2 regions of the Bradyrhizobium sp. P5_C12 genome follow, and region 1 is predicted to be linked to the other one. Evidence: predicted binding sites of a transcription regulator. Region 1 holds the regulator's gene; the other holds the start of a gene.
The links. Region 1 encodes PhoB, which activates phosphate uptake and scavenging genes when phosphate is short. Its sites were predicted from a motif close to TGTCATNNANCTGTCAT; they were not measured.

Region 1 (4,869 bases):
TCGGCTCGCTGCTGATGACGGTGATCGGCGTCGGCATCGGTGCGCCGCTCGGCATGTTCGCCGGCACCTATCTCGCCGAATACGGCCGCAACGACAAGCTGACCTCGGTGATCCGCTTCATCAACGACATCCTGCTCTCGGCCCCCTCGATCATCATCGGCCTGTTCATCTATGGCGCGGTGGTGGTGCCGATGCGCGGCTTCTCGGCGATCGCGGGCTGCCTCGCGCTCGCCGTCATCGTGATCCCGGTGGTGCTGCGCACGACCGAGGACATGCTGCTCTTGGTGCCGAACGCGTTGCGCGAGGCGGCATCCGCGCTCGGTCTGCCGCGCTCGCTGGTGATCAAGCGGATCGCCTATCGCTCGGCGCGCGCGGGCCTCATCACCGGCGTGCTGCTCGCGACCGCCCGTGTCGCCGGCGAAACCGCGCCGTTGCTGTTCACCGCGCTGTCGAACCAGTTCTTCAGCCTGGACCTGACCAAGACGATGGCCAACCTGCCGGTCACCATCAACAACTTCGTGCAGAGCCCATACGCCTACTGGAAGCAGCTGGCGTGGAGCGGGGCGCTGCTCATCACCCTGACCGTGCTTGCCCTGAACATTGGCGCGCGCATCCTTGGCGCCGAGAGGACCGCAAAATGAGTGATCTTTCCGTATCGATGAGCGCAGCCGGCGGGCTCCCGCAGTCGCCGACGCTGCCCGAGGCGCCGCCCAAGGTGACCGTGCGCAATCTCAACTTCTATTACGGCGAGCACCATGCGCTTAAGAACATCAACCTGACGCTCGGCACCAATCGCGTCACGGCGTTCATCGGCCCGTCGGGCTGCGGCAAGTCGACCCTGCTGCGCATCTTCAACCGGATGTACGACCTCTATCCGGGCCAGCGCGCCACCGGCCAGCTGATGCTCGACCAGACCAACATCCTCGACACCAAGCTCGACCTCAATCTGCTGCGCGCGCGCGTCGGCATGGTGTTCCAGAAGCCGACGCCGTTCCCGATGACGATCTACGAGAACATCGCTTTCGGCATCCGTCTCTATGAGAAGATCTCGAAGTCCGAGATGGACGACCGCGTCGAGAAGGCGCTGCGCGGCGGCGCGCTGTGGAACGAGGTCAAGGACAAGCTCAATGCGTCCGGCCTGTCGCTCTCCGGCGGCCAGCAGCAGCGCCTCTGCATCGCCCGCACGGTGGCGGTGCGGCCCGAGGTGATCCTGTTCGACGAGCCCTGCTCGGCGCTGGACCCGATCTCGACCGCCAAGGTCGAGGAGCTGATCCAGGAGCTCTCCGAGAACTACACGATCGCCATCGTCACCCACAACATGCAGCAGGCGGCCCGCGTCTCCGACAAGACCGCCTTCATGTATCTCGGCGAGTTGATCGAGTTCGACGACACCAGCAAGATCTTCACGTCGCCGACCGATCGGCGTACGCAGGATTACATCACCGGCCGGTTCGGCTGAGGAGACAGGATATGGCTTCCGAACATACCGCAAAGGCCTTCGACACCGACCTCCAGGAGCTTACGCGCCTGGTCGCGGAGATGGGCGGGATTGCCGAGCGCATGATCGTCGATTCCGTCGATGCGCTGATCCGCCGCGACGTTGCGCTCGGCCAGCGCGTGGTCGCGACCGACGTCGAGATCGACGCGCTCCAGAAGAAGATCGAGGAGCGCGCCGTGCTCACCATCGCCCGCCGCCAGCCGATGGCGGTCGATCTGCGCGAGATCGTCGGCGCCATGCGCGTCGCGACCGATCTCGAGCGCATCGGCGATCTCGCCAAGAACATGGGCAAGCGCGTCGCGGCGCTGGAGACGGATTTCCATCCGCTCAAGCTGTTCCGCGGCCTCGAGCACATGACCGACCTCGTGCAGCAGCAGGTCAAGTCGGTGCTGGACGCCTATGCCGCGCATGATCTGCCGGCGGCGATGGCGGTGTGGAAGGGCGACGAGGAAGTCGACGCCATCTGCACCTCGCTGTTCCGCGAGCTCCTCACCTACATGATGGAGGATCCGCGCAACATCTCGTTCTGCATTCACCTGATGTTCTGTGCCAAGAACATCGAGCGGATCGGCGACCACGCCACCAACATCGCCGAGACCGTATTCTACATGATCGAAGGTCAGGCGATGACCGACAAGCGACCGAAGGGCGACATGACGACCTTCGCCACGACGGTCCCGAACACTTAAGGCTTGAGGAGCGACGACCACATGGGCGCACGCATTATGGTGGTTGAGGACGAGGAAGCCCTGACCGAGCTTCTCCGCTACAACCTCGAAGGCGACGGCTATGACGTCGAGACGGTGATGCGCGGCGACGACGCCGACACCCGCCTCAAGGAGCATATCCCCGACCTGATCGTACTCGACTGGATGCTGCCAGGGCTGTCCGGCATCGAGCTGTGCCGGCGGCTGCGCACCCGGCCCGAGACCAAGCAGCTTCCGATCATCATGCTCACCGCCCGCGGCGAGGAGAGCGAGCGGGTGCGCGGGCTTGCGACCGGCGCCGACGACTACATCGTCAAGCCGTTCTCGGTGCCGGAGCTGCTCGCGCGCGTGAAGGGCCTGCTCAGGCGCGCCAGCCCGGAGCGGTTGGCCACCGTGCTCGCCTTTGGCGACATCGAGCTCGATCGCGACAAGCGCCGCGTGGCGCGCTCGGGCCGTCCGATCGATCTCGGCCCGACCGAATATCGCCTGCTGGAGTTCTTCCTGGAGCATCCCGGTCGCGTGTTCTCGCGCGAGCAGCTGCTCGACAGCGTCTGGGGCCGCGACATCTATATCGACGAACGCACCGTCGACGTGCACATCGGTCGCCTGCGCAAGCTGCTCAATCTCGGCCGCGAACAGGACCCGATCCGCACCGTGCGCGGCGCCGGCTACGCGCTGGACGATCGCTTCGCGAAGGCGGAGCAGACGTAGGCTAGAGCGAGTTGGTTTGGCGAGCTGTCGCCACGATATCGGTGTCGTCCCGGCGAAGGCCGGGACCCATAACCCGAGGACGCAATTGTTTGTGCGAGAAGGGTAACTCCGAATCCCTGTAACCACATCTGCTGGTGGTTATGGGTCCCGGCCTTCGCCGGGACGACATCGGAGTGTGTCGAGCCGCCATCGTGTGATGGCGGCATTTTAACGGACGACTATATCCGCTAACTCACCGCGGGCCCGGCTTGGCCGGTGCGCGCCGGCGATCGGCCGCCGGCTGGTACGCGACACGCGAGTGCTGGGCGCAATAGGGAAGGCCCGACAGCGCCTTGCCGCCGCAGAAGAAGAAATCCGGGCTCGAGGGATCGCCGACCGGCCAGTGGCAGGTCGCCTCGTTCAATTCCAGCAGCGACAGCCGCTGGCTCATCGGCACCACGTTGTCGTAGGTGACCGGCTCGGCCTCCACCTCGACCTCGAAGGCCTGCGCCAACGCGGTGTTGCCGCGCGAGATCGGGCGGCTCACCCGCATCATGTGCTGTGCCGGACGCGCCTTACGCGGCCGGGGCGCGGCCGAAGAGGGGCTCTTGGCGCGGCCGGACAGGCCAAGCCTGTGCACCTTTCCGATCACGGCGTTGCGGGTCACATTGCCGAGCTCCGCCGCGATCTGGCTGGCCGAAAGTCCGGCCTCCCAGAGCTTTTTCAGCTGCTCGACGCGATCATCGGACCAGGTCAAAACCGTCATTGCACCCTTTCCCTCGCTGCGCGCCTGCCATATCGGGGCCTCACAGCGAATGCCTAAGCCTTGAAAAACCCGTGCCGCCAGAATCCCTTAAGGCTCGCCGGGCGCGCGAAGTGCGCCCGAACGTTTACGCCGGTACATGAGGACTTAGAGATCAGAACCGCCTGCACGAGATGTCGTATCTGACAAGCCAAACGCTACAATATGGCGTGACTCACGCGCAAGAGTCCGCCGACTCGCTTCCACATGTTCCGTGGCCAAAAAACCGCAAAATCGACACCGCAAGACTACGGATTCAGCGTTTCGTGAGGCTTTCCGGGCGGCATTGACACCCGTTTTACCAGGCATAAGATAGTGACGCGTGCCGCCCTTAAAAGGCGGCACGTTTCGTTTTCCGGGCCGGTCAATGGTGCGTTGCGTGATGCACGCTCAGTCCGTCCGCAACATCCAAGTGACCGTCATGACCAACAGCGCAGCGCCGCATTTGCTCCCCGTTTTCGCCAGGGCCGACCTCGGTTTTGAGCGCGGCGAAGGCTGCTGGCTGATCGCGACCAACGGCGACCGCTATCTCGATTTCACCTCTGGCGTGGCGGTGAACGCGCTCGGCCATGCCCATCCCGCGCTGGTCAAGGCGTTGCAGGAGCAGGCCACGAAACTCTGGCACATGTCGAACCTGTTCCAGAGCCCGGATGGCGAGCGACTTGCCGCCCGGCTCTGCAGCGAGAGCTTTGCGGACTTCGTATTCTTCTGCAATTCCGGCGCCGAGGCGCTGGAATGCGTGATCAAGGTCGTGCGCCGCTATCACGCCGCCAAAGGCCATCCCGACCGCTATCGCATGATCACCTTCGAGGGCGCCTTCCACGGCCGCACGCTGGCGACGCTGGCTGCGACCGGCTCGGCAAAATATCTCGAAGGCTTTGGTCCGCCGATGGACGGCTTCGACCAGGTCCCGCATGGCGATCTTGACGCCGTGAAGAAGGCCATCGGCCCGCAGACCGCCGGCATCCTGATCGAACCGATCCAGGGCGAGGGCGGCGTGCGTTCGGCGACGCCGGCGTTCCTCAAGGCGCTGCGCCAGCTCTGCGACGAGCGCGGCCTGTTGCTGGCGTTCGACGAGGTGCAGACCGGCATGGGCCGCACCGGCGATCTCTTTGCGCATCGTCGCCTCGGCGTCACGCCCGATGTGATGTCGCTGGCCAAGGCGCTCGGCG
Region 2 (4,869 bases), on a different contig from region 1:
AGCTGTGGTGTTCGCCGCCGCGCTGCTTCTCGCCGCAGTCGGCGCGGAAGTGAATCTGCGCACGCTCTTCAACCATTTCGGCAATTTCCTCAGCTATTTCGACCGCATCTTCACGCTCGACAGCGGCCAGCGGGTCTGGACCGATGTCGGCGAGTGGCTGTGGGGCTGGCGCAAATGGCTGAAGATGCTGGGCGAGACGCTGCTGATCTCCTATGTCGGCACGCTGATCGGCGCGACCTTCGCCTTCGCCCTGAATTTTTTCGCGGCCGAGAATACCTCGCCGTCGTCCTGGCTGCGCTTCGTGGTGCGCCGCCTGCTCGAGTTCGCCCGCACCGTCCCCGGCATCGTCTTTGCGCTGATCTTCGTCATCGCCTTCGGGCTCGGGCCGATGGCCGGTGTGCTCGCGATCGCCATCCACTCCACCGGCGCGCTCGGAAAGCTGTTCTCGGAGATCGTCGAGAATGCCGACATGAAGCCGGTCGAGGGCATCCGCTCGACCGGGGCGAGCTGGCTGTCCTGCATGCGTTTCGCGGTCGTGCCGCAGGTGACGGCGGGCTACGCCAGCTACGCGCTGCTGCGCTTCGAGATCAACGTCCGCGAGGCCTCGGTGATGGGTTTCGTCGGTGCCGGCGGCATCGGCCAGGAGCTCGTCGTCGCCATCCGCAAGTTCTATTACTCCGACGTCAGCGCGATCCTGCTCACCATCATCATCACCGTCTTCGTCATCGACATCAGCACCGGCTGGCTGCGTGGCCGCCTGTTCGGCAAGGAGGCGCGGACGTGACGAAGCCGCAGGAACTCGATACCGCGCAGCTTCGCGCGCGCTATCCCGATGTGTTCGAGCGGCCGGCCTCGGCGCGGCTCGCGACGCCGGCGATGATCGTCGCGGCGTTCGCGATCCTGGTGTATGGCCTGGTCGACCTCGACTTCTCGCCGTCGCGCTTCTTTGCCGGCCTCAGCCAGCTCGGCTGGATCAGCCTGATGATGATCCCGCCGGATCCCGGCTCGTCGCTGCCGATCTATCTGAAGGCGCTCGGCGAGACGCTGTCGATCGCGCTGCTCGGCACCACGCTCGCCGCTCTGTTCGCGCTTCCGGTCAGCCTGTTTGCCGCGCGCAACATCATACCCTCGCCGATCCTGCGTTTTCCCGTGCGGCGGTTCCTGGATTCGATCCGTGGCGTCGATACGCTGATCTGGGCGCTCGTCTGGATCAACGTCGTGGGGCTCGGCCCCTTCGCCGGCGTGCTTGCGATTGCGGTATCGGATTTCGGCGCCTTCGGAAAACTGTTCTCGGAGGCGATCGAAGGCGCCGACCAGAAGCAGGTCGAGGGCATCCGCGCCTCCGGCGGCAGCCCGCTGCACGAGATCCGCTTCGGCCTGTTGCCGCAGGTACTGCCCGTCATCGCCGGCCAGGTGCTCTACTTCATTGAATCGAACACCCGCTCGGCCACCATCATCGGCATCGTCGGCGCCGGCGGCATCGGCCTCCAGCTCGCCGAGCAGATCCGCGTGCTGGAATGGCAAAAGGTGTCGTTCCTGATCCTGATGATCCTGGTCGCGGTCGCCGCGATCGATTTCATCTCGGGCAAGCTGCGGTTTGCGATCATTGGCCGGCGGGCTGTCGCCTGATCACCGATCTCGTAGGGTGGGCAAAGCGAAGCGTGCCCACCACTGCTGTTTAGATATCGCGGCGAGATGGTGGGCACGGCGCAAGTGCGCCTTTGCCCACCCTACGAGCCCTGCGTGGTCGCTCGCTCAGCCGTTCTCCACCAGAAACTCCACGCGCTCCGCGGCGAAGCGCGAGTGCTTGGTCACCAGCGGCTTGCCGTCCAGGTCGAGATCGGTCGCGTCGACCACCAGGATCGGCCGTCCCAGCGGCAGATCGAGCCGCGCGGCGTCGGTCGCATCGACGATGCCGGCGGTGATCCGGGTTGCGCCGCGGCGGTAGTCGCGGATGCCATAATGCTCCAGCATCTTCGTCATCGAGCGCGTCGCGGCGAATACAGTTCCTGCGCTTGGAAACAGTTCCGCTGACAGCCAGGTGGTGGAGACACAGATCGGGGTGCGGTCGGCGAGACGGATTGCCTCGATCCGCACCAGCGGTGCACCGATCTTCAGGCCGAGCTCTCGCGCCAGCTCGCGGGTCGCGACGTCGTCGGAGGCCTCGATCAACTGGCCGCGCGGTTCGCGGCCGCCGGCGCCGACGATCTCGGAGAAACGCGTGCGCGAGCGCAGCGGATAGGCGAGGCGCTGTGCCTCGACATAGGTTCCGCTGCCGCGCTCGGCCCGCACCAGGCCGCGCTCCGCAAGGGCAGCGAGTGCGCGCCGCACGGTGTGGCGGTTCACGCGATAGGTTTCCGCGATCTCCACCTCGCCAGGCAGCTTGTCGCCGGCGGCAAAGCGGCCGTCGGCGATGCCGCGCTCGATGCCGTCGGCGACCAGGCGCCACAGCGCGACGCCTGAAGAGGCGGTGTCCTGCATGCTCATATCGCTGGTCAGCCTAGCCCAGAAATCACACGTTTGTCACGAAACAGTCATGGCGCTTCCGTATCAAGTTGTCTATTATCATAGACAACTTGAATTCGGCAAGTTCTGTAGAAAAGTTCGGTGAAAGCGGTGACCCAGAACAACAACCAGCAAGCGCAGCGCAAGGCCGCGATGGCCGTGCTGGCGCATGCGGAGGCGGGCGAGATCGCCGCTCGCCTCCGCACTCTCGCTCTGCCCGGCCATCAGGATCTGCGCGCGCCGGAAAACGGCCTCGTCATGCTGCGCGGCAGGGTCGGCGGCGACGGCGCGCCGTTCAATCTGGGCGAGGCGACGGTGTCGCGCGCCGCCGTGCGGCTTGCGAGCGGCGAGGTCGGCTTCGGCTACACGCTCGGGCGCGACGGCGAGAAGGCGCGGCTGATCGCGCTGTGCGACGCGCTGGCGCAGTCGCGGGATTTCGGCGGGCTGGTGGAGCGCGACGTTATCGCGCCGTTGCGCGAGCAGCTTATGCTGCGCCGGAACCAGGCGGCGGCCGAGACCGCCGCGACGAAGGTTGATTTCTACACCATGGTGCGCGGTGAGGGTTGAGGCCATGACCACGATTGCGGAACTGCCGCCCGGATTCGTCGACAAGGTGCTGTCGGCGCAATCGACCTTTCGCTCGGTCATGGACGCGATGGCGCGGCCGGGCTCGGTCCAGCGCATCGTCCCGATGGCGGGAACCCCTGATACGATGATGCGCGGCACGGCCGCGATCGCGCTGACGCTGTTCGATCACGATACGCCGCTCTGGCTCGACGCGCGGATGTCGGAAAACACCGACGTGGTGAAGTGGCTGAAATTCCACACCGGCGCGCCGGTCATCCAGGACTCCTCGATCGCGAGCTTCGCGCTGATCAGCGACGGCGCCGCGCTGCCGGCGTTCGAGCGCTTCGCGCTCGGCACTAGCGAATATCCGGACCGTTCGACCACGGTGATCATTCAGGTCGAGAGCCTGGACGCAGGCCGCAGCTTCGAGCTGCGCGGCCCCGGCATCGACGGCGTCGCGACGCTCCAGGCCTCGATCAAGCCTTTCGACCTGTTCGAGCGTCTGCGCATCAACGAGGCGCTGTTTCCGCGCGGCATCGATCTGGTGCTGGTCGCGGATGACGCCGTGGTCGCGATCCCCCGCACCACGCGCGTCGTGAGCAAGGGAAGCTAGCCACATGTATGTCGCAGTCAAAGGCGGCGAACGCGCCATCGAGAACGCTCATCGCCTGCTGGCGCATGCGCGGCGCGGCGATCAAAGCGTTCCGGAAGTCTCGCTCGACCAGATTTCGGAGCAGCTTGGCCTCGCGGTCGATCGTGTCATGAGCGAGGGCTCGCTCTATGATCGCGAGCTCGCGGCGCTCGCGATCAAGCAGGCGCGCGGCGACCTGATCGAGGCGATCTTCCTGGTTCGCGCCTTCCGCGCCACGCTGCCGCGCTTCGGCGCGAGCGAGCCGGTCGACACCGGCGCGATGCGGGTGCGGCGGCGGGTGTCCTCGACCTTCAAGGACATTCCCGGCGGCCAGATCCTCGGGCCGACCTTCGACTATACCCATCGCCTGCTAGATCCGACGCTCGCCGAAGGCTTTGTGCCCGAGCAGCCGGCTACGGCAGAGGCTTCGACAGCGCCGACGCCGCGCGTGACCGACATTCTGGGGCGTGACGGACTGATCGAATCCTCGCCGCAAGCCGAGGACGGCGCCAGCGTCGGCGATCTCACCCGCGAGCCGCTGAATTTCCCGGCCGACCGCGACCTGCGCCTGCAGAATCTCGCGCGCGGTGACGAAGGGTTCTTGCTGGCGATGGGCTACTCCACCCAGCGCGGCTACGGCCGCAACCACCCTTTCGCCGGCGAGATTCGCTTCGGCGAGGTCGAGGTCGAATTCTTTGCGGAGGACGCAGGCTTCGCCGTGCCGCTCGGCGCGATCGAGCTCACCGAGTGCCAGATGGTCAACCAGTTCAAGGGGTCTGCGACGGAAGCGCCGTGCTTCACCCGGGGCTATGGCCTTGCCTTCGGCCAGAGCGAGCGCAAGACCATGTCGATGGCGCTGGTGGACCGTGCGCTGCGCGCCCGCGAATTGGGCGAGGAGGCCGTCGCGCCGGCGCAGGACGAGGAATTCGTGATGTCGCATTCCGACAATGTGCAGGCGACCGGCTTCGTCGAGCATCTGAAGCTGCCGCATTATGTCGACTTCCAGTCCGAGCTCGGCCTGTTGCGCAAGCTGCGTCAGGAGTTTGCCGAGGCCAATGCGCCCGATGCCATGAAGGAGGCCGCGGAATGAACGCGCCCGCCTACAACTTCGCCTATCTCGACGAACAGACCAAGCGGATGATCCGCCGCGCGATCCTCAAGGCGAT

Region 2: phnF (phosphonate metabolism transcriptional regulator PhnF) is a predicted target of PhoB. The motif match lies at 2,522-2,538, and genes of this name have one in related genera.

The regions. Positions count from the first base shown of each region.
Region 1 covers NZ_JBFULU010000010.1:146,567-151,435, forward strand. The annotation lists gene pstA (phosphate ABC transporter permease PstA) at 1-641, shown strand, start outside; gene pstB (phosphate ABC transporter ATP-binding protein PstB) at 638-1,459, shown strand; gene phoU (phosphate signaling complex protein PhoU) at 1,471-2,187, shown strand; gene phoB (phosphate regulon transcriptional regulator PhoB) at 2,209-2,916, shown strand; gene ACXJMY_RS12305 (GcrA family cell cycle regulator) at 3,149-3,661, opposite strand; gene ACXJMY_RS12310 (acetylornithine transaminase) at 4,119-4,869, shown strand, end outside.
Region 2 covers NZ_JBFULU010000017.1:66,313-71,181, reverse strand. The annotation lists gene phnE (phosphonate ABC transporter, permease protein PhnE) at 1-784, shown strand, start outside; gene phnE (phosphonate ABC transporter, permease protein PhnE) at 781-1,629, shown strand; gene phnF (phosphonate metabolism transcriptional regulator PhnF) at 1,756-2,487, opposite strand; gene phnG (phosphonate C-P lyase system protein PhnG) at 2,659-3,072, shown strand; gene phnH (phosphonate C-P lyase system protein PhnH) at 3,077-3,685, shown strand; gene ACXJMY_RS17430 (carbon-phosphorus lyase complex subunit PhnI) at 3,690-4,793, shown strand; gene ACXJMY_RS17425 (alpha-D-ribose 1-methylphosphonate 5-phosphate C-P-lyase PhnJ) at 4,790-4,869, shown strand, end outside.